DNA from 3 places in the Paenibacillus sp. FSL R5-0713 genome. Region 1 is predicted to be linked to each of the others. Evidence: riboswitches for the same ligand, from Rfam matches in the RefSeq annotation. Region 1 holds a riboswitch; each other region holds the start of a gene.
The links. Region 1 has a riboswitch for cyclic di-AMP ahead of MKZ12_RS00150 (ubiquitin-like domain-containing protein). Riboswitches for the same ligand answer to the same signal wherever they lie in the genome.

Region 1 (10,681 bases):
CGTTCGGCAAATGTGGTGAGCGGAATAACCGTATGCGGTCTGGACAATAAGTATTGCGTCATTTCAACCAGCCTTGCGCTTCGTTTTAACTTCTTCACAGAGATCCATCCTCACGATCACGGAAACATCTAAATCCGAATAATTATTTAAAAATATACCACCTTTATACGTGTTTGTACATTATAAAAGCGAATTTCATGTCAACATACGTACAGCGTACACTTCTTTACAGAAACCACGCAGGCCATTGTATATCCGGGCAACCTTGGATTCTTTGGAGACCAGTCCAAATACCGTTGGACCACTACCGGACATCAACACACCGTCTGCGCCCAACCGAATCATGGCATCCTTCAGATGCTGAACTTCCGGATACAGCTTCAACGTTACATCTTCAAGCACATTGCCCATCTGGTCACAGACTTCCGTAAAGGATTGGTTGCGAATCGCCTGTTCCATTTTAGCCGCACTCGGATGACGAACAATCTTGTCACTGCGGAACCGTCCGTATACATCGGCTGTAGACACATTGATTGGAGGCTTGGCCAGAATTACCCAACATTGCGGCGGATTAGGAATGGGAGTCAACTTCTCACCACGGCCTGTAGCGAGTGCAGTCCCTCCTGTGATACAGAATGGAACATCCGAACCGAGTTCAGCTCCAAGCTCCTGCAGTTCGTGATCCGGTATATTCAATCTCCACAGACGGTTCAATCCACGCAGAGCTGCTGCTGCATCACTGCTGCCTCCGGCAAGGCCGGCTGCAACTGGAATCTTTTTATCCAGATGAATATGGACGCCCGTACGTACGTTATAGCGCTCCTTAATCAGTCTGGCTGCCTGGAAAGCCAGATTCTTCTCGTCCAGCGGGATATAACCCGCCTGACTGGAGATGAAAATGGTATCTCGCGGCAGCTCCGACATTTCCAGCCGATCAGCAAGATCGACCATGGTCATGATCATTTCAACTTCATGGAATCCATCGCTTCTTTTATGTAAAACGTCCAGCATCAAATTAATTTTAGCAGGCGCTTTTTCGTAAATTTTCAAGGCGTTCACCCGTCCTCACCTTTTCCCTAAGACAACTTAACATATTATATCAAAATGGGGCTGTCAAGTCATTTCTATTCCGCATCTAAGGGGAAAAAGCGGGGTTGTCCCTGACGGATTTCCCCACTTTTCAATCTGCTTGAACCGGATTAAGATTTGCGGGCAGCCTGCTCAGCAAGTTGAATGGCTCTTTTCACCATGTTTCCTGCATCCTTGGCTTTGATTCCACCCCAACCTTCCTGTTGGACCGTATCATAGAAGCCCAGGTCTTTCGCGAGCTCATTCTTCAGATCCTCGGACATGACACTTCTTCTTCTGCGACTCATGAACCATCCTCCTCCAAAGTATCCATCATAATGTAATGAGTTCGTTCACGTTTTGGACATCTTGCATCAGGCCAATTGAAGTTTCCTTCATTGCTTAAGAAACTGCCCTTCACCTGTCCATATAGTATGCCGCGACCACCCCTCACTCATTCCTGCGTATGTATGGGTTACCTTAGAAGATAAATGGGTGATTTTGTAGACATAAAAAAGCGATCCACCCAAGGGGCGAATCGCCTGTACAACGATACTTACGTCTCCATATAGGAGCTATGCGTCTGGCTGCCCGGGTCAAAAACCATGACTTCCACCGATTCCGTAAGTATATCCGCATAACTATAAGATACTCGCTTGAAGGTTTCTTGCTCTTCATCAAGCTTAACAATAAAAACAGAAGGGTACGTTTCTTCCAATACACCCGTACGCTCAATGGTCTTACGGCGGCCACCATTAGCCCGCAGCATAATCTTCTGACCAATATGTGCATCGAGATTGCGTTTGATATCCAACAGCGTGTTTTTAGCCATTGTCGACGACCACCTCTTTTCTTGTCCATTATACCGGATTTTACAGTCATTGTCAAATCAAAACTAATTATTATATCAGCATCAAAAAGTTGTTGTCAATGAATTTTTTTGCAAACAAAAAAAGCCCCAAATTGGGACTTTAAATGGCCTACATCAGACTGCCGACGGGTTCACTTTTAGCGTAGATAAATCATTCAGCCCCGGCAGGCCTACCCGGTAGCTCCCCCGTGTCTCTACACCACCCACACCTTGGCTACCACTGATCGTATTGTGCAGCACATCATTCATGTTGACCGTTTCCCGTACCGATGTGAAGGAAGCCTTGGCTGCCACGTAGACCGGGTCAAGTGCATGAATGAGGATTCTGCCTGGAGAACTGGCAAAGTTCGCTCCAGCGCGCAGCAGTGCCTCAAAATGGGACTGACAGGCCCCTGCCACAATAGTGAGTGCATCCAGATGGCGTTCATATTGTCTGGCCACCTGAATGGCCGCCACAAAATTTTGCGAGTTCTTATAACTACCAAGACTATATAAGTCATAGGGCTGACGTGTCTTTAACACCCCGTCATGACCCGTAATGACCACGATATCTGGACGTACTTTGGGTAATAAACGGTATAAGGTATCTGCCATTGCCGATTCATGAACGTATTGTCCCTCTGCGGGAACACGAAGTTGCTCATAGAGATCCATACTTTTTTTCAAATAGTTCGGATCACCATCCAGATGAAGCACCTTTCCCGGCATTTCAAAATAAGCCGGCTCCTGTTGAGCAGACCAGTCCTGTACCAGACCTTCACGATTCCGCTCAGCCTGTTCCATACGAATCTGTTGCAGGCGGGAAAGGGTCTGATGTGCTTTAATATGCGCCTGTCTGGTCTTGGCGCTTTGCGGTTCGTAAGGAACCTGTATCAAATCGTCCACTGGGGAATCGGCAAGCAGCCGGAACTCAGTCCCTTTAATGACCGCAGCATCCAACTGAAGGCCTTCCACCCGAAAAGTCACATCGCCGCCGTATGACTTCCGAACGACCAAGTCTCCGATATTCATCAACGTAATCACCTCTACCCCATCGTATGGGCAGAGACCCGGTTTGGTTCATTCGAATTTTATAATGCTGCGCGTACCCCTGCTTCCCACATTACGGTGCTGAGTGTAGCATACTCCTGCAGACTTAACGTCTCTCCGCGTCGGGATGGTTGGATACCTGCCTGCTCCAGCAGAATGTCTGCCTGTTCCCGGTTCTCCTTTGTGAAGAAACGAGCCTTCAGGTTGTTCGAGATTGTTTTTCTCCGTTGGGCAAAAGAAGCCTGTACCACTTCGAAGTAGTGTGCTTCATCGGGAATCTCAACTGGTGGTTGCTCACGCACCTTCAGCTTAATGACAGCTGATTCCACATTAGGTTGGGGAATGAAGACCGTCGGTGGCACAATACACACAAGCTCAGGAATACTGTAGTACTGAACTGCGATGCTCAGACTGCCGTAGTCTTTCGATCCCGGTGCAGCAGCCATGCGTTCAGCCACTTCTTTTTGGATCATGACAACAATGCTGTCCACTGGCAGCTTCTCTTCCAACAGTTTCATCATAATTGGAGTCGTTACATAATAAGGCAGGTTAGCCACAACACTGACTTTGTCCACCGATGCAAAATCGCTTTGGAACAGTTCAGCCAGATCAAGCTTCAGCACATCACCATGATGCACACGTACATTCGGATAAGGCTGCATCACTTCTCCCAGAATGGGAATCAAGCGCTGATCAATCTCTACGGCTGTGACAGGACCCGCTACCCGGGCCAATCGTTCCGTAAGGGCTCCAATACCCGGTCCGATCTCTAAAGCGCCCTTGGACTCGTCCAAATCGGCTGCATTAACAATTTTGTTCAGTATATTTTGATCGATCAAAAAGTTCTGACCTAGACTTTTCTTAAATGAGAATCCGTGTCTTTGAATAATTTCTTTGGTTCGCTTGGGCGTTGCAATTTCTATCGTCTCTTCCATATCCTTCATATGCTCACAATCCTTCACGTTCAATTTGCGCTAATGCTGTAGAGAACTCTTCCCGTGTAATCTGAAATACACCGAGACGTTTGTGGAACTGCTTACCGTTACAATATCCGATACCCAGCAGATTGCCCATCTCCATGCGACGTGCAGCAGCCTGCGGATGCACAATAAGTCCTGCCGCGATCAGGTCCTCCCAATCGATCAGGCTAGGAGCGCCTTCGTATGAAGTATGTACGCGTGCAAGAGCATGACGGATCGCCTCCGGTGAGGCATTCTCCACCCCAATATCCCCTTTGCGTGTGGCATCGGCTTCCGGAATGAAAGCATGTTTGCAGCCAGGCACCTTATTCGCAATGATTTTACGAATGCGTTCGCCGGCATGATCCGGATCTGTCAGTACAATGACTCCCCGTCTCTCCTGAGCAAGCGCAATCCGCTTCAGAATGCGTTGGTTAATGGCTGATCCACCTGTTTCTATGGTATCGGCTTCCACGGCCCGACGGATGGCTACCGTATCATCACGGCCTTCCACCACAATGACTTCTTTTATCATGTTCCATTTCTTCCTTTCTAACGCAAAAAGAAGAGGAATATCCTCTTCTCTGCCAAACGGCGGGGGAGACTGAATTCAGACCCCTCCGCCGCATATTCCGCATGAATTATTCATGCAACTATTTTATAGCATTCCCATTTCAAAGTAAAACGATTTTAGTTCGCTTCCGGCTTCACCGGACCGATCACGTAGACCGTCTTGCCTTTCTTGCGTCCAAAATTCAGGGCATGCTTCACACTGTCATAATATACGTCAATTTTGTTGCCTTTAATGGCACCGCCTGTATCTTCCGCACGACGGAATCCCAGACCTTCGATATATACCCACCAGCCAATTGGAATGACTTTGGGATCAACCGCAATGGTGCGTCCTTCCGTTACACGAGTACCGGAAGCTGTTTTGGTTCCAATGCCAGGCTCTTCGGAAGAGTAGGCAGTCATGGATACATTCTTAAGTACTTTGGAGTATTTAAAAGAAGTCCCGGATACGGTAATCACTTTGCTGCCCGAGGCAGATGTTTTCTTCGAGTTCGTTGTTGTAGCCTTCTTCGTTGTTGAAGTTTGAGCTGATACGGTCTGAATCTCTGGTTTTTTCACAACAGGTTTTGCTTTGGTGCCGACAGCAATCACTTTATCTACACGATTATTCGCGACAGATTTGCCGACCATTTTTTTGGAGACCAATTCTCCATCCTGAAATACCTTTTCGATGTGCTGTACAAGTGTGCCTTCTTTGCCGTTCACAACGACACGGTTATCCCCTTTGTACAAGCTAGGGTCAGCCGTTTTAATTACTTTGTAAGCGATTGGTTGTTCTACATCCACTGTACGCTTTGTTACGCGCACTACACGGATCTTCATATCTGCTTTGATCGCAGTTCCAAGCGCCGGATACACCTTATCATTACTTTCAACTTGAATACCTGATTTTTGAATTGCATCTTCTACGGATGAATCCGTTGTATACAGAGTCTTGGTGTCTCCGTCTGCCGTAATGTTAACTGGAACGGCCCGCTCAATAACGATTCGGTCTCCATCTGTAATCGCCCCGTTCATGGACATGGATACCTTGTCGTGAGGGCTGACTGTGATCGACTGCTCCTCCAGCATTTCCTGAAGCATTCCTGTACGAGTCTCTACCACCTGAGCTTTGCCATCAATAACCAGTGAAATTTGTTTCCCGGCCTGACCGTAAACGACTAACAAGATCATGATTGTAAGCGCAATTGAGAAAATCGCGATCAATGCCATTTGACGCATGTTCTCATGCTTCCACCGCAACGCGAAAGACTTACTGGATGATCGTGACTCATGGGTCTCTTCTGGTTGGAATGTGCCCACTTCTCCGTCCTCCTTCATAGCCTCGCCGTCTAAAGTAACGCATGATGTCTTTGACGTGACTATACCAAATTTTCTACAGAACACAGATCGGACCAACTGATCGGTTCTGCACCATGAATCAATCTTCGCAACATGATGTCATCCTCCTGAATACCTACCGTATGATGACAACATTTCTTTTATTCAAAAACAAAAAAGCCAAAGAAAGAGTGTAAGAGGAACTCTTTCGTGGCTTCCGAATGATTTTGAATATCGGAAATTCATGCACGAGGTTGCCTCTCTTTTTCCGCTTGCGAGGTTAGCTGTCGGGTTCGGGCGAAAGAGAGCCGCCCTATCTTGGGTCACCCGCTCATGGCGGACGCCCTTGAATTCACCCCGAGACCCAAAGAAGAAATCAAATACGGCTTCGCAGTTCCCTTCGCTGCTTTTGGGTCAGCGAACGTTGCGCATCGGCCAAATACACCGATGTTTAAGCCCTATTGGTTCCCCCGCTCTCCGTTAACGGAGACTCAGCGAGACTGATTCATGAAAGTAATGTTGTTTCATCGGAAAGTGTCCCTTTGTTCATCCCCCGAACATCTGTCCAATTTTCCGCACAACAATTCACTGAAAAGATGATATCCTGTTTTGATGCATGTTGTAAAGCGTTGATCAAGTACGTTTTTCTGAATATTTGGTTAAAATATTGTAATATTCTTGATTTATTTGGATCAAAGGGCAAATTAACTCCCCTTACCTGCCTTTTTCACCTCATTTGCTCGTTTTTTTAACGAATTCCAAATCGTTCCATGGCATTTTTGGTGGTTATTGCAGCAATTTCCTCCACCGAAATGCCTTTAATTTCCGCAGCTGCCTCTGCAACCAGACGTACATGCGCTGTCTCATTTCGTTTCCCGCGATAAGGGTGAGGTGTCAAATACGGAGCATCGGTTTCAATGAAAAATCGGTCCATCGGAACCTTCGCCAGCACCTCTTTGGGTTGCTTTGCGTTTTTGAATGTAATCGGTCCTCCGAAGGAGAGATGGAAACCCATATCGAGACAACTTTTTGCTGTTTCCCAGCTGCCCGAGAACGAATGCATCACACCACCAACTTCACTCGCCTTCTCTTCACGCAAAATTCTTATGATATCCTCATGTGCATCCCGATTATGGATGACAATCGGCATGTTCACTTCACGCGCTAAGGCAATTTGTTGTCGTAATACGCGATGCTGTATTTCCTTCGGTGAAGTATCCCAGTGATAATCCAATCCAATCTCACCGATTGCCACCACTTTTTCATGCTTGCATAAAGATGCAATCCACTCCAAATCCCCTTCCTGCATTGTGATCGCATCTACGGGATGCCAACCTACAGCTGCATATATAAAGTCATACGTTTCAGCGAGTTTCATTGTCGTTGGAATTGTCTCCCGGTTAAAGCCAATGTTGATCATGCGACCAACTCCTGCATCCACAGCACGCTGAATCATGTCCTCGCGGTCCTCGTCGAATTGTGGTGCATCCAGATGTGTATGTGTGTCGAACAGCATCATGTCTGTATCTCCCTTCATGTCGAAATAACGACTATCTTCTTTTGAAAATTTAATTGGTGAAATTCAAATTTTTCAATGACTCATACATAAAACATTTTGGGCAATCTGTATATTACATCATTACGTTTGTTTCTTCACAACTACAATATATAGAAGATATAAGGATATTCTGATCTACATATTGCTGATTGTGCTAACTTTGCCTACTTGCATTTACAAAATTATGTCGATCTACATATACTCCCCATTAAAGCAGATTACTGTATCATGAAAAATAGCTCTTTTTGAAAGTCTTTTGATATCTAAATTCTTCATTGGATTATACCCACACGATTACAAGAAATAGGGGCGTATATGTGACGGTAATTCATGAATAATCGCATCCACCTTGTTTTGCGGGTAATACAAATGATGTTTCCCCCGGTGAAGCCCGCTGATGGAACGGACAATGTCAGATACTTCTGACAACTCACGTAAATTGTCCTGTCGATCCAGAAGAAGAATCTGCTTATCCGTGGATTCATCCGGACGAAAAACATCATACGGATTATCGGAAGGAAAATCAATTTCAAGATCATATTCGGGATCAAGGCCTGCCTGTACAAAAGCTTCCCGAATCTCTTCTATTATTGTCAAGTCGACCTGTTCAAGCTCTACATACTTATATAACTTGCGATCCATAAAACGTTCGCATAACTCACTCAGAACAGTATCGTCCTCCTTTCGCCACTGTGTAAATGCCGTCTGAATTAATGCTTCATCCAACTGCAAATATTCATCTACGGATAATTCTCCTGCAAATAATTGAGGGAGTGGATCAATCATAAAGCGAAATTGAAAATCATGCTGTATGAGTGTTTTTGCTCGCTTGAATATTTGCCGCAATAGAATTTCAGAACTACGAGTTACCGGATGGAAGTAAATCTGCCAATACATCTGATACCTAGACATGAGGTAATCCTCCACAGCATGCATGCCTGACTCCTTGACTACAATTCGTCCATGATAGGGACGCAGCATCCGAAGGATGCGATCAAGGTCAATCGTGCCGTAATTTACACCTGTAAAATAAGCATCCCTAAGCAAATAGTCCATTCGGTCTGCATCAAGCGGGCTGGTCACCAAGTTCACCACAATCGGCTTTTCGTACGTTTTTTGAATGACAGATGCCACTTTCTCAGGAAAATCAGGAGCATACCGTCTTAAGATCGCCCCTACTTCGGTATCACCTGTAATAATGCGACAAGTCCAATCTTCGTGATTCATGTCAAAAGCTTCCTCGATGGAGTGAGAGAATGGACCATGCCCGAGATCATGAAGCAGAGCTGCACACAGAGCTACAATCTTTTCTTCCTTCGGCCAATCTGAATAATGACTTCTTTCAAATTGAGAAATGATCTTGCGTGTAATTTCATAAACACCTAGTGAATGTGAGAACCGGCTATGTTCTGCTCCGTGAAAAGTAAGGTAAGAAGTACCGAGTTGGCGAATCCGGCGTAAACGCTGAAATTCCGGGGTGTTAATTAACTGCCATATAACCGGATCTTGCACGTGGATATAATTATGTACCGGATCTTTGAATACTTTCTCTTCCGTTAGTCGTTGTTCCATGTCGATTCACTCCTTTAATTTCTTTTATATTAACGCTTTGAGCTCCACGATTCACCTAAGATTCGACACGTTATGACGAACTTTGTCGAATAACGTAGTTTTGTCGTTTTCCAAATCGACAAACTTGGCATTGTTGTTTAAATGCGAAAAAAGGCTGCCAATCCCTTACCACCAGTAACCTTGTGAAAAACAGCCTTAATTTTAAGCTAATTTTAAGGTTGACTGTTTTGGGAATCGTTGGTATGATGAGTATCATAAAACATAAAATAATGTCGAATAATGACAATGATAGTTAGCTGAGAGGAGCACTGATTATAATGATGAAATCAACAGGTATTGTAAGAAAAGTGGACGAACTGGGACGGGTAGTTATTCCAATCGAATTGCGCCGTACGCTCGGTATTGGTGAAAAAGATGCTCTGGAAATCTATGTTGACGGCGAGCGCATCATGTTGAAAAAATATGAGCCTGCTTGTATCTTCTGTGGTAATGCAGAGAACGTTACTTACTTCAAAGGTAAAATTGTTTGTAACGAATGTATTTCCGAAATCCCTGCACCTGTGACAAAATAAGAAAAACCAGGTATACTGGACTTATCTAAATTGTTATTTCTAACCTTTTTAATATTCCTTAATAGCCTTCCCGGTGTGAACCCCACCGCGGAAGGTATTTTTTTGCCCTGTTATGGGTTCTATTACCCAAAAACTACATGAATGTTGAATATAAGGTCCTTTTCAGGTTATGTTCCCCATAACAGAAGATATTGAGTTAGATTGGCTACTCGATTAACGCATTATATACATCCCGCTTCGTCAGACCACGATCCGTTGCCGTTTTTTTCATCGCATCTTTGCGGTTATATCCTTCACCCTCATAATGGCTGACATGATCCGCCAGTGACATCAGCTGCCACCATGCTTCGCGCTCAGCCTTACGCTCCTCTTCCTTAATACCTTCCACCAGCAAACAGTACTCGCCAAGAGGTGGATGCTCTTCAAGCCAGTCTATGCATTCCTTCACAGTACCCCTTGCGAATTCCTCATGACGCTTGGTTAGTTCACGAGCCAGGACAATGGAGCGATCACCCAGAATTTCTTCGAGGTGGACTAATGTTTTCCGAATACGGTGAGGTGATTCATAAAATAACAAAGTCCCGTTGGATTCGTCAAAAGCCTCCAGCACTTTTCGCATGTCCTTTTTCTCCCGCGGCAAAAAACCGCCGAATGTAAAACGCTCCGTCGGTAATCCGGACACGATCAGAGCAGACAATGCAGCATTGGGTCCAGGGATGGGAATGACCGTTATTCCGGCTTCCAGTGCAAGCTGTACAAGGTCGGATCCCGGGTCTGAAATGGCTGGCAGACCAGCATCACTGACGAGTGCCAAATTTTTTCCTTCTATTATATAGCGTATCAGTTCAGGTCCACTTGCCCCCTTGTTATGCTCATGATAACTAAACAGCATCGAAGGTGTAATTTCAAAATGAGTGAGTAGCTTCCGGGTCTGTCGTGTGTCTTCTGCTGCAATGATGTCACAACTCTGCAATGTCTTGATGGCTCGGAAGGTCATATCCTCCAGATTACCAATGGGTGTTCCAACCAGATACAGCTTGCCTGATCCTTCAAGCTGCTCCGCATAGCTTTTCTGAATATGCAAAGTCATCTATAGTCCTCCTTTCGTAGTACGCTCAGCATGTTGCTGGCCATAGTAAATATCCATAATCTCTTCGCA
Region 2 (10,681 bases), 2.9 Mb from region 1:
TTAATTCTTGTTATCGTACTGTTTCATCAATGCTGCGAGTTCATCTTCAACAGCCTGATCTTTACCCAACTTCTCGAATTCTTCATCAAGCGATTTGCCTTTGGAAGACATCTCGTTGCTTGCTTCTGCCTGTGCTTCCATCTGCATCATTTTCTCTTCCATGCGCTTCATACCGGCACTTGCAGTATCGGAGCCAAATCCATTCAACGCTTTGTTGATTTCCGTTTGGGCTTTTGCTGCATTGTAGCGCGCTACCAGTGTTTCCCGTTTGTTCTTCATTTGAGTCAGTTGCTTACGCATCTCGTCCAGCTTGCCACGCAGGTTATCTGCTGAAGCCTTGTTTTGATCATAACTGGTTTTGTACTCAGTCATCTTCTCTTCGGCTGCTTTTTTCTCTTCCAAAGCCCTGCGGGCCAGATCCAAGTTTTGAGCACGTGCCGCCGTATGCGCCTGCTCTTCACGTTTTTTCACTAGAGCTTCCTGCTCTTCGAATAACTGCTTGAATTTCTTCTCAATGGCGATCTGTTGCGCTACTGCTTTCTCCGCATCTTCCAGATCCTCTTGCATGTCACGGATGTATTGGTCCGTCATCTTGATTGGGTCTTCTGCCTTGTCAATAATAGCGTTGATGTTAGACATGGTTAGATCACGTAAACGTTTGAAAATGGACATTATGTTATTCCTCCTAGTCGATATTACATCGTATATAAACATACATACGTAACAATCTACAACTCGTTTCAATTTTAGCAAATAAAATTAAAACATGCGATTGCTCTTTATATTAGGAAGATCGTTTATCCTTGCTCAGATGATCCTCCATTAGCCTCTCTGCAGTCTGCACGATTTCATCGATCTGCATCCGTGTAATGGAATCAAAATGGATACCCATAATTACCGTAACGGTCATTTTTAATTGTTGGGCAGCCTTTCGGGCAAGCCGCTCACACAGTTCTTGTTCCTTATGTCCCGGAATATGGACTGTCGTGCCGCTGACCCGCTCATCTTCCACATAGAACGTGGCTACAGCGCCAATATGAGCTTTTCCTCCAGTAACGAGAAAAACCTTATCCTCTCCTGCTTCAATCACCTGTAAACGTATCGATTTCAAATCATATGTACTCATGGCTATTCCACCGCTCCTTTTCTATATGTTATATATGGAGGAATTATGGCTGTCATGAGTTAAATCAGCAATGAAACTTCTCACACTGCGCATATTTTCTCAAGTCCACGGGCATACCATAGAGAACGTCATTTTGGAAAAGGAGGCTGTTATTATGCGCGTACGCCTCATTATGCTGATGGTTATCGTTGTTTTTCTCGGCGGATATCAAGCACCACCAGCTTCATCACGGGATGCTTCAGACCCGCCAAGTGAATCGGTATCCAATACTGATTCCGTGGAAGAAGAACAATTAACATTGGGACAGTTACGTCAGAAATATGCCGATACGTTCAAAACTAATGGTCCTTCAACCAAGCAGGTTGCGTTGACATTTGATGATGTGCCCGATCCACGGTTTACTCCGCAGGTGTTGGATCTGTTGAAAAAGTATAAAGTCAGAGCTACGTTTTTCATCGTTGGTAGTCGTGCTGAGAAGCACCCCGATTTGGTAAAAAGGATTGTTAAGGAAGGGCACATCGTTGGCAATCACAGCTACAATCATCCGGAGTTCAGTAAGCTGTCGATGAATGCCTTCCGCAAACAAATTTTACATACCGGGGATATCATTCGCCATTTGGCGGGATATACGCCCAAGATGATTCGACCTCCGTATGGAGACATTAATGAAGAACAGCTGCAATGGGCTGCCAGACAACATTATAGTATTGTGAACTGGAACGTTGACTCTCTGGACTGGAAAGGTCTTTCCAAGGAAAAGGTGAAAGATAACATCCTGTCTGCTGTAAAACCTGGCTCCATCGTTCTACAACATGCAGGAGGCGGTGTTGGATCGAATCTGAATGGCACGATTGAGGCTTTGCCTGAAATTATTGAGGAACTGCGTAACCGGGGATATGAACTGGTCACCTTGGACGAAATGCTGGGATTACCGAAGGCGAAAGAATAGAATAACCGTGTTAGGTAATCATGGAAATATTAAAAGGGTGCTGTTCAATCGCAAGTTAGCGACTGGCAGACACCCTGTTTGAATTCAGTTTAAATGTAATTTACGCTCTACTTCAGAATGTACAACTCGATATCCTGAAAACCAAATGTGCTTACCGATTGTTTGCTACCAGGGATAAAGATATCAATCCGGTGACCCTTGATTGCACCGCCCACATCACGTGCTGTAGCCACAAAAGCCTGTTTTGGCAAGCCTGGATGGCTGTGACCCGTTACCAGTACTTTGGTTCCAAGTGGAATGACACTAGGATCTACTGCAATCGTACCCAGTTCAAGGTCATTTCCGAAATAATCGACGGCACCCCATCCTCCATTTTCAGACGGATCTGCAGAGTACGCTGTTGCTTTCACGTTCACAGTTTTACTGTAATCAAATGTTTTACCCCACGCTTGAACCACTTTGTTATCTGTGTTAACGTCCAAGCTTGCTGTGGTAACCGTTTTGGCTTGGGTCTTGCTCTCCGTCGCCGCGGCTGCTACATTGTTTGCCTTACCGGGAATCGTAATTTTCAAACCACCATAAATGTTGTAAGGCGAAATGTCATTGTTTGCTTTAACTAATGTGTTCATTGATACTCCGTATTGTTTCGATAAGGTGTAGAAGGTATCTCCCTCTTTGGCCACATGAACTGAATCGGCGTGAGCCGGAACGGCTTGTATGAGCATTGCTGTTGTCATTAATGCTACTGCTGTTTTGGCTATACGTTTCTTGTTAATCATGGTCTTCCTCCCTCATTGTGCCTGCGAAGTTAGTTGTCGGATTCGGATGAGGAGCCCACCCTATAGGTCCATCATTACATTTGAAACGATATGTACCCCTAATTCACCCCAAGCAGTGTGCTGTAGATCTTCCCCCTGCACTATCTGCATCGTTACATCCCCCGCACTCCCTGTCCGGAAGTTTCGGCAGAGTTCAATATATCACAATTTTGTAACCTGAACTTGTAGTAATTCTTACCAAATGGATTCAACATGTATAAGCACGTGTAAGAATATTGAATACACTAAAAGTGTTTGGGCCAGATATCCGCTATATATTTGGTAACAGAATAGTTACTTTTTGAATCCCATATGTAATTATTTTCAACAAAAAAATAGCGTTACCGACTCGAAGTCAGTAACGCTATTTAATCAATTCATTTAGAGTACTTTCGCAAGGAAGTCACGTGTACGTGAATTTTTCGGTGCTCCAAACACCTCATCAGGTGTTCCCTCTTCCACAATAACCCCGCCATCCATGAACAGGATACGGTCTCCCACTTCACGTGCAAACCCCATCTCATGCGTTACGATGACCATGGTCATCCCACCTTCTGCAAGACGTTTCATGACATCCAGCACTTCGCCGACCATCTCGGGGTCCAGTGCCGAGGTAGGCTCGTCAAACAGCATGACATGCGGCTGCATGGCCAGTGCTCTAGCAATGGCGATCCGCTGCTTCTGTCCACCGGACAGCTGATTCGGGAATACATCTTTTTTATCGTACAAGCCCACGGTGTTAAGCAGATCAGCAGCAATTTTTTCCGCTTCCAGCGTGGATTGTTTCTTTACTTTGATCGGAGCGATTGTGATGTTTTGTTCTACCGTTTTGTGTGGGAACAGGTTGAAATGCTGAAACACCATTCCCATTTTCTCACGAGTTGCGTTAATGTTGTGCTTGGGGTCTGTGATTGACACGCCTTCAAAATCAATCTCTCCCGAGGTAGGTTGTTCCAGCAGGTTCAGACAACGCAAGAATGTACTTTTCCCCGAACCGGAAGGACCGATGACCACGACAACCTCACCTTTGCCAATCGTCACGTTAATGCCCTTAAGCACATCGTTATTTCCATAAGATTTGTGTAATTGTCTAACGTCTATCACTTGCACTCAACTTCCTTTCCAGTCGTCCCAGCAGCTTGGACAAAATGAACGTCATTACAAAGTAGATGGCTGCTGCAATCAAAAATGGACTCAAGCCTTGGTACGTAATGTTTTTGACCACACTTGCCTGATACATAATGTCCACCATACCGATAACGGAGATAATGGAGGATTCTTTGATGATGGTTATGAATTCATTACCGATCGCCGGTAATACAGCTTTGAAGGCTTGCGGTAAAATAATATAACGCATTGCTGCCCCTCTACCCATTCCCAGGGAACGAGCTGCTTCCAACTGACCCCGATCCACACCTTGAATACCTGCACGGAAAATCTCTGCCAGATAAGCACCACTATTAATTGAAAGTGTAATGATACCTGCCTGAAGTGCAGTGAAGTTAATGCCAAAGCTTAGGGAAAAACCATAGTAAATGATCATTAATTGTACCAGCATTGGTGTACCACGGATCACTTCAACGTAAGCAGTACCGATCCACCGCAAAATTGCAGCGTCATGCAAACGGAACAAACAGATGATCAATCCAATAATTACCCCGAAGATAACCCCAAGTGCAGACAACAGAAGTGTGTAGCCTATACCTGTAGCATAGAAACTTTTGTACTGCCAGAATACTTGGAAAATATTTTGTGATTTGTTTGCTTTGTCCGCCATCATGAGGCTGGCGTCCGTCACCATCTGATTGATTTTATCTTCGCTTTTCAATCGCTCCAGTGTTCCATTTACGGCTGCTAGCAGCTCGGTATTGCCTTTACGAATCCCGATTGCCGCTTCTGCTTGCTCTTCGTCCGGAACAGCAGCAGCAAGTCCAATGATATCGTCCAGATAACCTGCAGCCACGGTATCTTCTACGATTGCCGCGTCAATACGTTTGGTTTGCAGTTGAAGCACGATATCCGAGATTTTATCAAGCGCAGTAAGCTTCGCTCCTGGAATACTCTGTCCGATCGTTTCCTGAATGGAGCCTTTCTGAACGCCAATCTTCGCATTTTCAAGTTCGGTCATGGTTGGATATTTGTCTTTATCCACATTGCGAACCATGATCACTTGTTTTGATTTATAGTAGGTGTCGGAAAAATCGATACTTTTCTTCCGCTCATCCGTCGGCGTCATACCTGAAATCACCAGATCAACACGCCCGCTCTGCAATGAAGGCAGAAGACCGTCGAAGCCCATATCCTCAATCACAAGCTCAGCGCCAAGATCTTTGGCAATCTCTTTGGCGATCTCAATATCAAAACCAACGATTTCATCTTTACCATTAATCACTTTATGGAATTCATATGGTGCAAAATCGGCACTTGTACCGAGCACCAGCTTTTTACTGCTTGAATTATCTGTAGTTCCACTTGCCAATGCCACAGGAACGGCAGTCGTCAGCAGAATAACAAAGGTCAACAGCATCATGGTGTAACGACTTATCAATTTCAACCTTTTTCTCCCCTTACAGTACATTGTATGCTTCTCATGTTGATGACTGAGTCATTATAAAGTACAATGCATGATTATGCAATGCATTTTGAAATTACAAATCTTGACTTGTTTCTGAAAAAATAAAGCAAACATGATATAATCAATGAATTATTTTCATTACGTATAAGGAGTTTACCAATGACATCTAAAAAATCACAAATTCTTACGATTATTGATCAATATGCTTCCCGTTTTAAAGCCATTTCATCATATATCGGTGCGAATCCCGAACTGGGAAATGAAGAGTATCTCGCTTCTGCCCGTTTGAAAGAAGAACTTCTCTATCATGGTTTCACAGTAGAGGCTCCCATTCTTGGACTGGAGACAGCCTTTATCGGAACGTATTCCGCCGCCAAACCCGGCCCTACCATTGCATTATTGTGCGAATATGACGCGCTGCCGGAGATCGGTCACGCTTGTGGTCACCATCTGATCTGCATGATGAGTCTTGGAGCTGCTGTTGGGCTTAAGGCCATTCTGGATGAAGTAGGTGGAACAATTAAAGTGTTTGGCACACCTGCTGAAGAGACTCGTGGTGCCAAAGTTCCGATGGCGGAAGCAGGCTTGTTCGATGACTGCGATGTTGCCCTTATGGCGCATCCATACTATGCCTACGAAAAGTCAGGCAGCTCGCTGGCGATTGATGCTGTTCAATTTGAATTTCATGGTCGATCTTCACATGCTGCCGCAAGTCCGCATGAAGGCATTAATGCTCTGGATGCCGTCATTCAAACGTTCAACGGAATCAATGCATTCCGGCAACAAGTGAAAAGTACCGTTCGGATTCACGGTGTGATCAATAACGGAGGTCAGGCAGCAAACATCATTCCTGACTACGCTTCTGCACAATTTTATGTGCGTGCTGCAACCCGTAAAGAACTGAATATCCTCACTGAACGTGTGATTCAGATCGCTGAAGGTTCTGCGCTGCAGACAGGTTGCAAGCTCGTGACATCCAACTATGAAACGTCCTATGACGAGATGGTCACCAATGAGGCATTCTCAGCGGCATTTAGTCAAAATCTGATGGAACTCGGTATCCCGCAAGAAGAGATTGTGAGTGGTAACGATCATGGCTCCATGGACATCGGTAACGTTTCCCTGAAATGTCCCGCAATCCACCCCTACATCCGTGTAGTGGATGAAGTTCATACCCTGCACTCCATTGCCTTCCGTGATCTTGCACTTCAGGACCGCGCGCTGGATGGCATGATTCTGGGAGCAAAAGCACTTGCTACAACAGCCTACGACGTACTCAGTCAGCCAGAACTGCTTCAAACCATCCGAACGGAATTCGAGCAAGCTATTCGCTAAGAATCTAATCAACATGTGATATAGGCACCCTAAACAGACTTGAATTCCAAGCTGTTTCAGGGTGCCTTTTTCTTAATTAGCTGTACGTATATTCAGCAAGAAGCTGGAGATGCTGTGAAAGAAACCTTTGAAAACGATGAAAATAATTCATTTTATTACAGTAAATGTGGTTCATTTGCTGGCTAACTTGGTTATTTATTGATATAAGTACGTGTTCAAAAAGACCGGTTTTCATAACTTATCCTATATTGAGGAGGTGCTGTCATGCTGCTAGAAGCCATGTATCATGTTCCTCGTGACAAGTGGGCTTATGCCTATAATTCGTCAACCATACATCTGCGTGTACGAACCAAACGAAATGATGTGCAATACGTGACTGCACTGACCGGAGATAAGTACAATTGGAACGGAACGTATAAGGAAATACAACTGGAGAAGGCTGCTGCGGATAGCATGTTTGATTATTGGGAGGCTGCCGTCAAGCCACAATTCAAACGTCTCACCTATATATTTCGAATAACCGCCGGTTCGGAAGATGTTTTTCTTGCCGATAACGGAATTCATTATGAGCTCCCCTATCCAACCGGAGGATATTATGAGTTTTCGTATATACATGAAATCGATGTGTTTAAGGTACCTGAATGGGCCAAAGAAGCCGTCTTTTATCAGATCATGACTGAACGGTTTGCTAATGGTGATCCCAAGCTGAATCCTCCAGAAACGCATGAATGGGGTGGCAAACCGGAGTTGGACAATTTTTTTGGTGGAGATCTGCAAGGTGTGCTGGATCATTTGCATGACTTGACCGAACTTGGCGTGAACGCCATTTACTTTACCCCGCTATTCCAAGCCAATTCCTATCACAAATACGACACAATAGACTATAAAAAAGTCGACCCTCATTTTGGTGACAATGCCCTGCTCAAACAATTGACAGAAGAATGCCATCGTCTGGGTATCCGAGTGATGCTTGACGCTGTGTTTAACCATTGCAGTGAAGACTTCCCTCCTTTTCAAGACGTTCTCCAGAATGGAAAAAACTCAAAGTATGCCGGCTGGTTCCACATCAATGAATATCCGATTCAGATCAAAGACGGTATCCCTACCTACGATACATTTGGTTTCTATGGCAACATGCCCAAGTTCAATACAGCCAACCCAGAGGTTAAAGCATATCTACTTGATGTAGCAGAGTACTGGATTAAGGAAATCAAGCTGGATGGCTGGCGTCTGGATGTAGCCAATGAAGTGGACAACCATTTCTGGCGTGATTTTCGCAAGGTTGTTAAGGCAGCGAATCCGGAAGCCTATATTGTTGGTGAAGTATGGAGCGACTCGTTGACCTGGCTTATGGGTGATCAATTCGATTCCGTCATGAATTACCCATTTGCCGACAAAGTGCTTCAGTTCTTCTGTGGTTCAATGGATGGTTATAACTTTGCCAATGAGATGGGTTCACTGATTATGCGCTATCCACAACAAACCAACGAAGTCATCTTCAATATGCTGTGCAGCCATGATACCCCACGACTGCTGACCCGGTTAGGAGAAGACAAACGCCGTTTAAAGTTGTCGGTTGTATTTCTTTTCACCTATATCGGTACACCCTGTATTTTCTACGGCGATGAGGTGGGAATTAGTGGTGATGCTGATCCAGATTGTCGAAAATGTATGGAATGGGACCCCGCCAAGCAAGACAGAGAACTGTATGATTTCTATCGTCTGATGATTGATTTACGTAAAAGCAATGAAGCCCTGCGTAAAGGACGCTTCCGTTTCCTTAAGGCGGATCACCATGATCCCTGTATTGTGTACGAGCGTGTGGATGACAACCTTCACTTTACCGTATGGATGAATAATACACCTCAAGATCGAACGCTTTCTCATCCCATGGAAACGAAAGACTGGAAGGATGCATTAACCGAAGAGCCTGTATTTCCAACCGATGGAATGATGAATATTAAACTTGACCCGTATGGGTACCGCATTTTGTATAGACAGCTTGATCAGACAAACATCCAACACTATTGAAGTTTATATTCAAACAGTCATATAAAAAAAGAGAAAACACTTCCACTGTCTCAGATGTTGACTTTCATTCTGAACTTTGGAAGTGTTTTTGTTTATTAGTTTAAAAAAAGCCACAGCATGATATGCTGCGACTCATTCAGGATTACATCAGTTTACAGGCTCATGTGTGATCCGGCGATATATGTCCATATATTCTTCAGCTGAAACGTTCCAGCTGTATTCCCCGCTCATTGCATTTTTCACAATCTTCTTCCAATGTTCTGGCTGTTTGTAGATTTCCTCGGCACGTCGAATGGTATTCATCATGTCATGTGCATTAAAGCTAGTGAATGAGAATCCATTCCCTTCTCCAGTATACTCATTGTATGCCTGCACAGTATCATTCAGCCCCCCTGTTTCCCTTACCAGAGGCACACTCCCATACCGCAGAGCCAGTAACTGACTAATACCACATGGTTCGAACCTCGATGGCATCAGGAAGATATCACTCCCTGCATAGAAGCGGCGGGATAACCCATCGTTAAACGTGATCTGGGCAGACATTTTGAGCGGATAACGATTAGCGGCTTCACGGAACCAGTGTTCATACGTTGGCTCTCCTGTTCCCAGTACAGCGAATTGAATGTCGTCATAGTACAACAATTCATCCAGGATACGGCAGACCAGATCAAGCCCCTTTGAGTCCACGAGCCTTGTCACCATCACCATGAGAGGTACATCGGGACGAACTGGAAGTCCAAGTTCCTTTTGCAGCTCAATTTTGTTCTCCGTTTTCTTGGCCAGACTCGTTCTGTATTTCACTGGAATTTTGGTGTCCGTTGCCGGGTTGTAGCTCTTGGTATCAATCCCGTTCACAATCCCGCTGAAACGATCTCCAAGTGAGCTTAGCAGTCCGTCCAATCCGTATCCATAATAAGAGGTTTGCACCTCCTGAGCATATGTTGGGCTCACAGTTGTCACATGGTCAGCATACACAATTCCTGCTTTCAGGAAATTGACATTACCATAATATTCGGCTCCATCTACGGTGAAATATCGATCGTCCAACTCAAGGATTTCACTGAATAACTCATGCGGGAATACCCCTTGGTACAACAAGTTATGTATGGTGAATACCGTACGAATATCACTGTAGAATGAATCATGTCTGTAATGGGCTTCAAGTACCAAAGGAATCATTCCTGCATGCCAGTCATGACTGTGCAGCACGTCAGGTTTGAACTCAATCTGTGGCAACACTTCGAGAACTGCACGGTTGAAGAAGGCGAAACGCTCGCCGTCATCCATATACCCGTACACTCCATCACGACCAAAATAATACTCATTATCCACAAAATAAACTGGAATTCCATCATAAACCAGCATTTCTATTCCACAATAAGGTCTGCGCCAACCAAGAGGCACATCAGTTGTGATGACTGGTTGCAATGCCTCTTTATATTCATTAGGAATCCCTTTGTATTTAGGCATAATCACCCGCACGTCTGCCCCGTTCTTCTTTAATGCGAAAGGGAGAGCACCGATTACGTCAGCAAGGCCACCTGTTTTGATAAATGGATGTACTTCAGCAGCAGCAAATAGAATATTCATGCCTTTGTCCTCCTCTTCGGCTTTAGCGTGTTGTTTTCTTTCTTATTTTTCGTTGTTGAACTGACGGAAGTAATACTCGCAGGCGATTCATCCGTTTTCCGACGTGTGTTCTTTTTTAGAATCACAATGCTCAGCGGAGGCAAAACTAATTCAAGACTATGCGGATGCCCATGAAAAGGAATCTTTTCGGTAGGCAGTTGCATATCATTAGTAATGCCTGAACCGCCGTAGACGGAATGGTCACTGTTCAGAACTTC
Region 3 (10,681 bases), 1.6 Mb from region 1:
TTACTCAGCAATTGCCTTTTCCATCCATTGGTCATCGATCATTTGTTGATGCAGGTCACTTGCCCACTGGTCCATACATTTGCAAATGAAATCTTTGCGACATACTGGACAAGGCGTTTTCTGCAGACGGCTGATATTGGTCATCTTCCATTCCGGAGAACGGGAGTAGAATACACGGCATTTTGTACCGTCTACCAAATTCATTTTGAATTCGTACAATCCGTCTTCCTTGTTACCATAAGCTAGTTCTAAATCTGCAATACGCGGTCTATAAGACATGGATATCACCTGTTTAATTCAAATTTGGTTCATGCAATGACACTACTCAGTACTAAGTTATATTAAAGAAAATTCAGTTCAATGTCAACTCGCGCATGTCTACCCGCCAAACAGAATATCCAGAATCGTCCCTACCTGCCCTTGTTTTTTACCTTTCAAAACATCCGGATCAAATACTTCAACATAGCCGCAGGAAGCACAAGCCACGAACAGGTAGTGGTTATGCTGTATATCGAACATCTTGCTCAGGCCTGCTCCTGACATGGAAACTTCCTTAATGTTACAATCCGTGCCCCTGCATTTTGTACATACAAATCGGCGCTCGATCATCTCTTCAATACTCATCTTCGTTCCCCCTTTATGGAATGTGTAGCATGAAGTGGGAGTGCAATTATGTAAAAAGTACGCGATTGGACATCTGATCTCCTGCATCCTGCCCTTATATTATAATCAACACAAAACCCTGCCGATGGCCAGCAGGGCTTTGTACTCAAACGAACGAACATCAGGTATCTGGGATACCCTGCTCTATATGTCCCCCTTTGATTGGGGGAGTCAGATCTTAGACTACGTTTAATACAACATCAATATTGCCACGTGTCGCTTTGGAATATGGACAGAAATCATGTGCCTTGCGAGCCAGATCTTCTGCTTGACTGTGGTCCACACCAGGCATACTCACGTCCAAGCGAACAGATAACTGGAAACCGTCATCCGCAGGGTCTTTACCAATGGATACGTTACTTGTAACGACCACATCCTCCAATTTCACGCCTGCTTTGCGCGCTACATTGGCAAGGGCACTTTCATAACATGCTCCATATCCAGCGGCGAAGAGCTGTTCAGGGTTGGTACCTTCACCACCGGAACCTCCAAGCTCTTTGGGCATTTTCAGATCATGTTTAAGCATGCCATCCGAAGAAGTGACCGAACCTGTACGTCCACCTTTAACTGTCGCTACTGCTGTATATAAAGCTTCCATTCAGAATCTCTCCCTTATCCGTATAGTTTTAAATGCCTTCAATTCAATTTAAACTTCTGGCTCAATTTGAAACGCATTTTATATCTTTATCAGCTTTTACATCTTTATTATTTTCATGCATCTTATCCACATATCTGTATTTTTTCCGGGGTTGGGTAATATACAAAAGAGCATTTTCAAATTAGAACATATTTTTTGTGTTAATACATAAAAGTTGCACTAGACAAAAATTATTGAAGGAGTACAATGTAACAATAAACATAAAAATTTAGATATATCTTGAGCGGTTCGTCCCGCATCACTATTCCAAAGAGTCAGGTGATAAACGTATGAGTAAAAAAAATCCATTCAACGCTCCTTCAAGTGAATCATTGTCTACTGCAGGCATAGCCCCTTCACTCGGAGAAGCACATAGTTCCATGAAAGTACCGCAGAATGCGGCATGGTGGAAGAAATTTCTCGCTTTTGTAGGGCCAGGGTATCTCGTGGCCGTAGGTTACATGGACCCCGGCAACTGGGCAACAGATATCGCAGGCGGATCGCAGTTCGGGTATACTTTGTTATCCGTCATCTTACTCTCGAACATGATGGCCGTTGTACTTCAATCGTTGGCAGGAAAGCTTGGCATCGTCACTGGACGGGATCTGGCCCAAGCCTGCCGCGAACGCTTCAGCATGCCCGTTGTCGTCATGTTATGGATTCTGTGTGAACTGGCCATTGCAGCTACCGATCTGGCTGAGGTCATCGGTTCTGCCATCGCATTAAAGCTCTTATTTAACATTCCCATGTTGTACGGAGTTATCATCACCGCCGTTGATGTACTCCTGATTCTTGTACTGCAAAACAAAGGCTTCCGCGCCTTGGAAACACTCGTCATCGTGCTGATGGCCACCATTGCCCTCTGCTTCGGGATTGACCTGTTCCTGGCAAAACCGGATATGGGCGGTGTTCTCCATGGTTTTGTCCCAAATGTGGAGATCCTGCAGAACCCTGCCATGCTCTATATTGCCATTGGTATTATAGGAGCAACCGTGATGCCGCATAATCTGTATCTGCATTCTTCCATTGTGCAGACGCGTCAGATCGAACAGACACCACAGGGCAAAAAAGAAGCGATTCGTTATTCGACCATGGACTCTACAATCGCGCTAACACTCGCCTTGTTCATCAATGCGGCCATCCTGATTGTATCAGCTGCTGTATTCCATAGTGCCGGCATGACGCAGGTTGCCGAGATCTCCGATGCCTACCACTTGCTCACCCCCCTATTAGGGACTACAATCGCAAGTATCCTGTTCGGTGTGGCGCTGTTAGCATCAGGCCAGAATTCTACCCTTACAGGTACACTCGCAGGGCAGATTGTTATGGAAGGTTTCCTCAACATTCGGATTCCGGCTTGGCTGCGCAGACTGGTCACACGTCTGATCGCCATCATCCCGGCAGTAATTGTCACAGCAATTGCAGGAGAACACGGCACAGAAGAACTGCTCATTTTGAGTCAGGTTGTACTGTCTCTTCAATTACCTTTTGCGGTAATCCCTCTGGTCATGTTCACGAGTGATAAAAAAAGCATGGGTGCATTCGCTAACAAATTGTGGCTCAAAATCATCTCATGGGTCATTGCCGCAATTATCGTTGTGCTGAATGTATATCTGATCATTCAGACGATCCGGTTATTCTAATCTCGTCATATCGACTAAACATCAAAAAGGCTGATCAACTCCGGTATTCAATACCAAGTTGATCAGCCTTTATTATTGCAGTACAGCGAGGTGTTTCTTTTTGTAGTAAAACTCCGAGCTCTAACAAATAATCATCTATTCCTGATCCGGCACCAGTAAAGGCAGGAGTTCATCCAATGAATCCACAGTCCAATCCGCACGTTCGTCATCCGATCGGTCTGGCTGGAATCTTCCGTACCCCTGCATAATTCGAATCGTACGCATGCCCAGCTTCCGGGCAGGAATGATATCGTTATCAATCCGATCCCCGATCATGACGGCTTCCTCCGGTGCACAACCCGCCTGTTTCAGGGCTACAGCGTACAGCTCTGGATCTGGCTTGGACACCCCTTCTTCAGCCGAGCATGCCAGAACATCAACATACTTTCGCAGTCCGTAACTCTCCAGTCTTTCTTCCGTTCCAGGACTCTGATTGGCGATAATGCCAATGCGATAATACCGCGACAACTGCTGAAGAACGGAATCCGCTGAAGGAAAAGGTCGTTCAAGATCTTTTTTAAACTTCAGCTTGTCCTGAATCTGTTTCTGATGTCCTTCATCTTCAATGAATGTGCGAATTGCCACTCTCATGGGCCATTGTTCATATTTCTGATAACAGTTCGCGAACAATTCACGTACCGCCTCAATCTTCACCGGATACCCCAAAGCACCGGCTTCGCGAACGAACTGTCCGATAATATCATCAACGGGGTCCCATTCATCCACTAGCGTATCTCCAACATCAAAAAACAACCACTTCAATCCACCCACATCCGGCACGCCAATTCCTCCTTGTAAGCCACAGGCAATCTAAAAGTTCGTGTTCAAAAAGTCTGGTTTTCAGTATCGAGAAGATGGAATGAAGCTAGAAATGGAGTAGCGGAGCGTAGGGAAAACTACGTGAGCAACGGACATTTCGGCTGAATTTCATATTCGATGCTGATGATGCCGCTAGGCATCCTTCGTAATCAAAAGCGGACTTTTTGAACTACCTTTAAAACCATAAAAAAGAAGACTCACCATCATGCACGAGTCTCCTCAAATTTCCGTTTATCGATACATTCAATTATAACAGGCACCTTACACCTGAGCAATCTCAAGCTATGACATTACCCATTGAGGAGAAAGCCGACTTCCCCATTGAGTGAATATACAATCCGGTCTGCACCCATTCCCCGATAGATCCCCTTCGGATGGCTTTGCTCCGTAATGACGCATAGGGATTTTGATGTCCACGATCGACAGATCTGTAAATAACGACAGGTCAGATTCAGGCTGTTCTCGAAAATAAACACGTTACCAACGCTTGCCTGCGGCAAAAACCATTTTTGAGCTGCAGCCGTATTCATGCGAATGACATGTTCTACTCCGATTCTACGGAGTCTGCGCTCTTCCCCTGCACTGTTGGTTAGAACGGCAAACGGCATTTTTTTGTACATCAGCAATTTGATAAATTTGCGTCCTGCTTCATTAGGAGCAGTCACTAAGATCATCTCAGTATCCATCATTCGTTCCTCCCTTGGCGTGAAAAGACAACAAAAAAGAAGCGTGGGGGACCAAGGCCTCCCGAACGCTTCTTAAAGAATCCATGGCGAAAACGCCATGAACCAGCGTACGGCTTGTTGCCTCTCCCTTTAACGCTTACGAGGTTAGCTGACGGATTCGGGCGCGAGAGTCGCCCTATTTCCGGCTGTCACCGGAAAATTCACCCCTTGAATGCCTACTGTCCTGGACAGCGCATTCCGTTGGTTCCCCCGTTTCCCATTCATGAATGAATGGAAACTCAGCGATTAAAACATCGTTCGTATATCTTAAGTTAAGATCGAGCGATATTATCGTTTGTTTCGTTTTTCAGGTACAATTTAGTTTTAAATTGAAATTACGATATGAATCATACACCCGTGCCATGGCAGTGTAAAGTCCGGACAGATCACCGAATCGGCAGATTTTCGCCATTATTCATATATAATAACGCTTACAATACGGTTATACGCTATCCACCTCGTCAAGGCTATCTAATTCTCACTCTGGCGTAAATCACTTCGCAATTCATTCACGCATTCTGCACAACTTGCCAGTTTTGATTCTTTTAACATCATATTAGTTTTGCATTATTTAATTGTAACCAATATAATGAAAGGTATCAGATGATATCATGGAGGCGATTGAGATGACAGTCTACGATTACAAAGTGAATACCCTTCGCGGTCAAGAAGTTGAAATGTCCGACTACCGTGATAAAGTGTTACTGATTGTGAATACGGCAAGCTCATGCGGACTTACACCTCAATTCAAAGGTCTGCAAGAACTGCAAGACAAGTTCCAGGATGCGCCATTTGAAGTCCTTGGATTTCCAAGCAACCAGTTTGCCCAGGAAAAAGGTTCTTCCGACGATATCGCGGAGTTCTGTCAGATGAATTATGGCGTGAGCTTCCCTATGTTTGAGAAAATTGATGTGAATGGCTCAAGTGCTCACCCGCTCTTCCAACACCTTAGCAAAGAAGCACCCGGCCTGCTCGGCTCCAAAGCAATCAAATGGAATTTCACCAAATTCCTTGTGGATCAGAACGGACAGGTAGTTAAACGTTATGCTCCCAAAACAACACCTGACAAGATTGAAGAAGATATCAAGAACTTACTGCAAAAATAGTACATCGGCCACCCTTAGCCGGAAGGTAGAGCACCATTACCCCCGGTAATGGATGGCCTTTTTTCAACTTCTGGTACCAGACTGTTCAAAAAGGCAAAAAAAGAAGCTTTCCATTAATGGAAAGCTTCTTCTTCATCGTTCATATGATGCGGTCGAGAGGACTCGAACCTCCACGGGCATACGCCCACTACCCCCTCAAGATAGCGTGTCTGCCATTCCACCACGACCGCATGTCGTAAATAATCGGCAACAGAATTGATTATACAGGGTTCTGAAATAAAAGTAAAGTATTTTTTAAACCTTCTTTTTTAGCTAGGCATTTTCCTCAAAAAACGCATATTCTCGTCATGTTTACCCATGAAGTGCATATTATTAGATTTGATCCCCTCTTTTTCGGTAAGAGCCGATCTTGTTGATTCATTTATATATAGTCCTTTCTTATATATAGTCCTCCCTGCACTTCGTCACATAAATAACATAATAAGTTATATAAAATGACACAAATATTAAATATCAGAATCTATTCATTAAATTTAACGGATACTATTGACAAAAAGCGGACGTTTATGGGATGATAACTATCATATAATTCGGATTTTCAAACATAAAGTTAGCAAAAAGGAATATAAATGTCATTTAACATGACATTTAACGAACACAGGAGGCGAATGATTGTGAACCGTGGGAATAAGCTGCTCGATTATGTCAAACTGCTTGATTCCTCTATTCAGGTTGGAGGGTTTACCCATTCCTTCGGCATGGATATCCATATCAGGGAGGGTACCATTCGTAATGCTGAAGATCTCGAATCATTCATGCGTTGTCAGTTGCATCCCAGCATTGTTCGTCTTGAAGGCATGGCCATCAAAGGCATCTATACCGCAGCAGATCACAAGGATACATGGCGGATAGCTCTGATCGATAAACTGGTCCATGTTCAGCGAACTCCTGGAGATCTCAGAGAACAAGCTGCCGCCATGGGAAAACGATTGATCAGACTGGCACGCGCTCTGCACCCCTGGATTGATTTTAGCCAGCTCGAACAGATCTTCGCCAAATATGATTCGGTTGGCTGCCTCTCCACTGTTCACGCCTGGATTAACCACCACCTCGACATCCCGGTCGAGGAAGCGGTCCTTGGTTACCTGCATTCAGCCATGAATGCCTGCATAACCGAAGCCTCCAAAGTCATTCCCCTGAATAACGATATAACCAAAGATCTGATGGTACGCCTGGCCACAGATCTGGAGACTGAATGGAATACCGTAAGCGCCTCGGCTGCGGATGGACTGGCACAGCCAACCTCGATGTCCATGAAATCATTTTTCCCCAGTTTCCATATGCTTGGAGCTGGACTTCATGCCTACAGAGCCTAGTCCTCTTGCTCCACAAACCCGCCCCCTTCCCTTCATCAAACAAACTAAAAAACACGCCGGCAACCTCCTTGCCGACGTGTTTTTTGTCATTTTATTTGTTTATTTAACGTATTTACGCCATTTAACATCACAAAATACACTTTTTTCCGTCTTTTTTAATTGTTAGATGACGGATTTACGTATATAATGAAATATACAGCTCGCATTTCTATATATTCTACATGAAGAAAGGGCGACTGAATACTACATTCTAACCAGGGGTGAACCCTTTTGAACAAGAACAAGAAAAAACCAGTCACTCCGTTCGGATGGGCCATCAAACGACGGCTAACCGAACTACAAATGGACCAGAAGGCCTTTTGCGAACAGCACGGCATCCCACCCTACCGTTTATCCAATCTCATTCACGGCACACGCAAAGCAACCCGATTCAGGCACATGGTCGCTGATATTTTGGATATTCCAGATGAACTGAGATAAGATTTCTGTCAAAGGAGGGTCCCATCCATGAGACATGTTACATCCGATCTGGAGAGACTGTCGTTCCAGTCCATACGTCACCAACTCATCATCGTTGATCATAATTGGATCATTCACAGTTGTAACCGCGCCTGGCAACAGGGGCTCGGCCAATCACCACCATACCCGGATGCGAATATTAATCATGCACATTACCTGCATCTGACGGAAGCCTGGGCAATACGAAGCAAGAACACAAACACGGCACTTGTCGCACAGAATTTGAAAGAACGCGGAATACCCTTTAATCGAAATCATACATATGATATCTGCGTGTATACTGTATACAACGAAGAGAGGTGGTTTCGCGTGGAACTCACCCCTCTGTCTCACACGAATACAATTCTGGATACCGATCTAGCTTTGATTGCACACATGGATATTACCGAACAGAGGAAGACAGAACACCAATTGAAGAAGGCATTGTCTGAAGTGCGCACATTGCGTGGACTGCTGCCTATTTGCGCTGTCTGCAAACAAATCAAGGACGAAGAGGAACAGTGGACCTCCGTTGAGAATTATCTGGAGAAGCATACCCACGCCGAATTCACCCATGATATCTGTCCTGAATGCATCCGGCGGTTATATCCGAAATACTCGAATATCCTGGACAAGCGTTCCTGAAACCTAACTACTCAACACGCTAATTAACACTACACGGACAGATGATGTTCAAACTGCGACATATCCAGTTCCTGCGGTGTCCCATGCAGGGTGATGGTGCCTTTGTCCATGATATAGATATAATCGGCGGCACTCCTTACAAAATCAATACTTTGCTCCACCAGCAGAACAGAGAGGTCTCCCTTCGCCTTGAGCTGCAGAATAACCTGCCGAATGTCCTCCACGATAGAAGGCTGGATGCCTTCTGTCGGCTCATCAAGCAGTAACAACCCCGGACGTGAAGCCAATGCCCGGGCGAATGCCAATTGTTGCTGCTGTCCACCACTCAGATCCCCGCCCTGCCGTCCATACATCGTAGCAAGCACCGGGAACATCGCAAGCACATCCTCCGGGAACGTTTTTAATCCCGGAGCACTTGTCTCCAGACCAAGCAACAGGTTTTCTTTCACCGTAAGCTGCGGGAAAATCTCCCGCCCTTGAGGTACATAACCGATCCCTGCCCTTGCCCGCTTGGCTGTGTCCAAGGTGCATAACTCCTGATTTTGCCACTGAATACTGCCCTTGCGTGTTTTGAGCAGCCCCATTAATGTTTTCATCAACGTGGTTTTACCCACACCGTTACGCCCCATCAGACACACCACCTGTCCAGGCTGTACGTCAAGGTTCACACCGCGGAGCACATTGCTCTCCCCGTAGCCGGATTCAATTCGTTGCAGCGACAGCATGGTCATCCCTCCTTTTGCCTAGGTACACTTCTGCCACTTTCGGGTCTGCCTGCACCTCCGCCATTGTACCTTCCTTCAGCAGTTTCCCTTCATGCATTACCGTTACCTTGGCTGCGAACTCTCGCACAAACTCCATATCATGCTCCACCACCACAACCGAGCGTTCACGCGCAATCTCTTGCAGGAGTCGCCCTGTCTTGTGCGTTTCTTCATCCGTCATGCCTGCGGCTGGTTCGTCCAGCAACAACACACGTGGCTCCTGCAGAAGCAACATGCCGATCTCCAGCCACTGCTTCTCCCCATGCGATAACGCTCCTGCACGAGTCTCAACGCGATCTTGCAGACCAATCTGGAGGGTAACATGCTCCATGGCAGCACTCATTTTCCCATATCGACGAATACCGATGGCTTGCAAAGGGGAACGTCGAGTCTCCGCTGCCAGCGTCAGATTTTCCTGCACCGTCAGACCCGCGAAGATTGATGGCGCCTGAAATTTGCGTCCTACACCTTTGCGAACAATCTGGTGTTCTCTCAGTTTCGTCAAGTCCGCGCCATCCCCCATCTTCACCGAGCCGGACAACGGTTTGGTTTTACCACAGATCACATCCAGCATCGTCGTTTTCCCTGCACCATTCGGTCCAATCAGAAAATGCAGATCATGCTCATGCAGCTTCAGATTCATGCCTTTGACAGCAACGAACCCGCCAAAGGCCACTGTAATATCCTCAGCTACCAGGACTGCCGAATCCTTAGTAGACTTCAGGTTTTTCCCGAGTGACTTGGACATGCGCACTCTCTCCTCTCCGCTTCAGCAAGCGAACAACATGACGATACACACCCACAATACCGTTCGGCATGAACAAAACTACCGTTACAAAGAGCCCACCAATGACAAACAACCATCCTTCAGGGTAAGCCTCGCTTATACCTGTTTTGGCTGCATTCAGTACCACCGCTCCGATGACTGCACCGATAAGCGTACCGCGACCACCCAACGCAACCCACAAAACCATCTCAATGGAGGGCACAATCCCCATCATGGATGGCGAGATAATACCGACTTGAAGAACAAACAACATGCCCGCGATGCCTGCAAGCGCACCAGAAAAAGCAAAAGCAAGCGTTTTATATCCTGCCGGATCATATCCGAGGAATCGCACCCGATTTTCTCCATCACGCGCAGCTTCGAGCACTTGGCCGAACCGACTGTTCACCATCCGACGACAGAGCACATAAGCAATCACCAGAACAGCAAGGGTTATATAGTAGAGAGCAATGGTGGTTCCGGCCGAATGAAGTGTAAAACCAAAGATTGAATTATATCCGGTAATGCCATTCGTCCCACCCGTCCATTCCTGTTTACCAACAAATAATGTCACCGTAATGAGAACCAAGGCTTGTGTAAGAATAGTGAAGTATACACCAGTGATCCGGTTACGGAACGTAAACCACCCCAGAGCAAAGGCGAGCAATGCCGGAAGGGCTATCCCCAATAGGAGGGCCACGGGGAAAGAGCGAAATGGTTCCCAGAACCAGGGCAGACCACTGAGACCGCTCCATCCCATGAAGTCAGGAAGCGTTGCTCCACTGGCCTGGAGCTTCAGATACATTGCCATCGCGTAACCACCCAGTCCAAAGAACACACCGTGCCCTAAACTCAGCACACCCCCATATCCCCAGATCAGATCGAGACCAATGGCCAGGATCGCCAGCGCCAAAAACTTGGCTAACAGACTCAGACGAAACTCCGTGGAGATCAGTGGAGCAAGACACATCATGATGAGCACAACCGCCCAGATGATCCT

Region 2: another riboswitch for cyclic di-AMP. It lies ahead of MKZ12_RS17400 (3D domain-containing protein); the one in region 1 lies ahead of MKZ12_RS00150 (ubiquitin-like domain-containing protein).
Region 3: another riboswitch for cyclic di-AMP. It lies ahead of MKZ12_RS06995 (hypothetical protein); the one in region 1 lies ahead of MKZ12_RS00150 (ubiquitin-like domain-containing protein).

Annotation. Positions count from the first base shown of each region.
Region 1 covers NZ_CP150229.1:28,574-39,254, reverse strand. Annotated here, with positions in the region: gene purR (pur operon repressor) at 1-98, opposite strand, end outside; gene ispE (4-(cytidine 5'-diphospho)-2-C-methyl-D-erythritol kinase) at 196-1,050, opposite strand; gene MKZ12_RS00175 (small, acid-soluble spore protein, alpha/beta type) at 1,200-1,376, opposite strand; gene MKZ12_RS00170 (Veg family protein) at 1,625-1,900, opposite strand; gene yabG (sporulation peptidase YabG) at 2,054-2,950, opposite strand; gene rsmA (16S rRNA (adenine(1518)-N(6)/adenine(1519)-N(6))-dimethyltransferase RsmA) at 3,010-3,912, opposite strand; gene rnmV (ribonuclease M5) at 3,917-4,462, opposite strand; gene MKZ12_RS00150 (ubiquitin-like domain-containing protein) at 4,618-5,802, opposite strand; cyclic di-AMP (ydaO/yuaA leader) riboswitch at 6,074-6,327, opposite strand; gene MKZ12_RS00145 (TatD family hydrolase) at 6,569-7,339, opposite strand; gene MKZ12_RS00140 (HD domain-containing protein) at 7,673-8,950, opposite strand; gene MKZ12_RS00135 (AbrB/MazE/SpoVT family DNA-binding domain-containing protein) at 9,268-9,522, shown strand; gene rsmI (16S rRNA (cytidine(1402)-2'-O)-methyltransferase) at 9,728-10,612, opposite strand; gene MKZ12_RS00125 (tRNA1(Val) (adenine(37)-N6)-methyltransferase) at 10,613-10,681, opposite strand, start outside.
Region 2 covers NZ_CP150229.1:3,927,751-3,938,431, forward strand. Annotated here, with positions in the region: gene MKZ12_RS17385 (PspA/IM30 family protein) at 1-672, opposite strand; gene MKZ12_RS17390 (hypothetical protein) at 785-1,126, opposite strand; gene MKZ12_RS17395 (polysaccharide deacetylase family protein) at 1,281-2,075, shown strand; gene MKZ12_RS17400 (3D domain-containing protein) at 2,183-2,854, opposite strand; cyclic di-AMP (ydaO/yuaA leader) riboswitch at 2,857-3,053, opposite strand; gene MKZ12_RS17405 (amino acid ABC transporter ATP-binding protein) at 3,275-3,997, opposite strand; gene MKZ12_RS17410 (ABC transporter substrate-binding protein/permease) at 3,984-5,447, opposite strand; gene MKZ12_RS17415 (M20 family metallopeptidase) at 5,628-6,803, shown strand; gene MKZ12_RS17420 (alpha-glycosidase) at 7,068-8,834, shown strand; gene glgA (glycogen synthase GlgA) at 8,982-10,424, opposite strand; gene glgB (1,4-alpha-glucan branching protein GlgB) at 10,421-10,681, opposite strand, start outside.
Region 3 covers NZ_CP150229.1:1,588,831-1,599,511, reverse strand. Annotated here, with positions in the region: gene MKZ12_RS07020 (hypothetical protein) at 1-279, opposite strand; gene MKZ12_RS07015 (zinc ribbon domain-containing protein) at 379-624, opposite strand; gene MKZ12_RS07010 (organic hydroperoxide resistance protein) at 842-1,261, opposite strand; gene MKZ12_RS07005 (Nramp family divalent metal transporter) at 1,591-2,943, shown strand; gene MKZ12_RS07000 (HAD family hydrolase) at 3,079-3,762, opposite strand; gene MKZ12_RS06995 (hypothetical protein) at 4,092-4,490, opposite strand; cyclic di-AMP (ydaO/yuaA leader) riboswitch at 4,606-4,781, opposite strand; gene MKZ12_RS06990 (glutathione peroxidase) at 5,153-5,632, shown strand; tRNA gene MKZ12_RS06985 (tRNA-Leu) at 5,780-5,862, opposite strand; gene MKZ12_RS06980 (urease accessory UreF family protein) at 6,307-7,008, shown strand; gene MKZ12_RS06975 (XRE family transcriptional regulator) at 7,279-7,488, shown strand; gene MKZ12_RS06970 (hypothetical protein) at 7,516-8,151, shown strand; gene urtE (urea ABC transporter ATP-binding subunit UrtE) at 8,181-8,876, opposite strand; gene urtD (urea ABC transporter ATP-binding protein UrtD) at 8,854-9,663, opposite strand; gene urtC (urea ABC transporter permease subunit UrtC) at 9,626-10,681, opposite strand, start outside.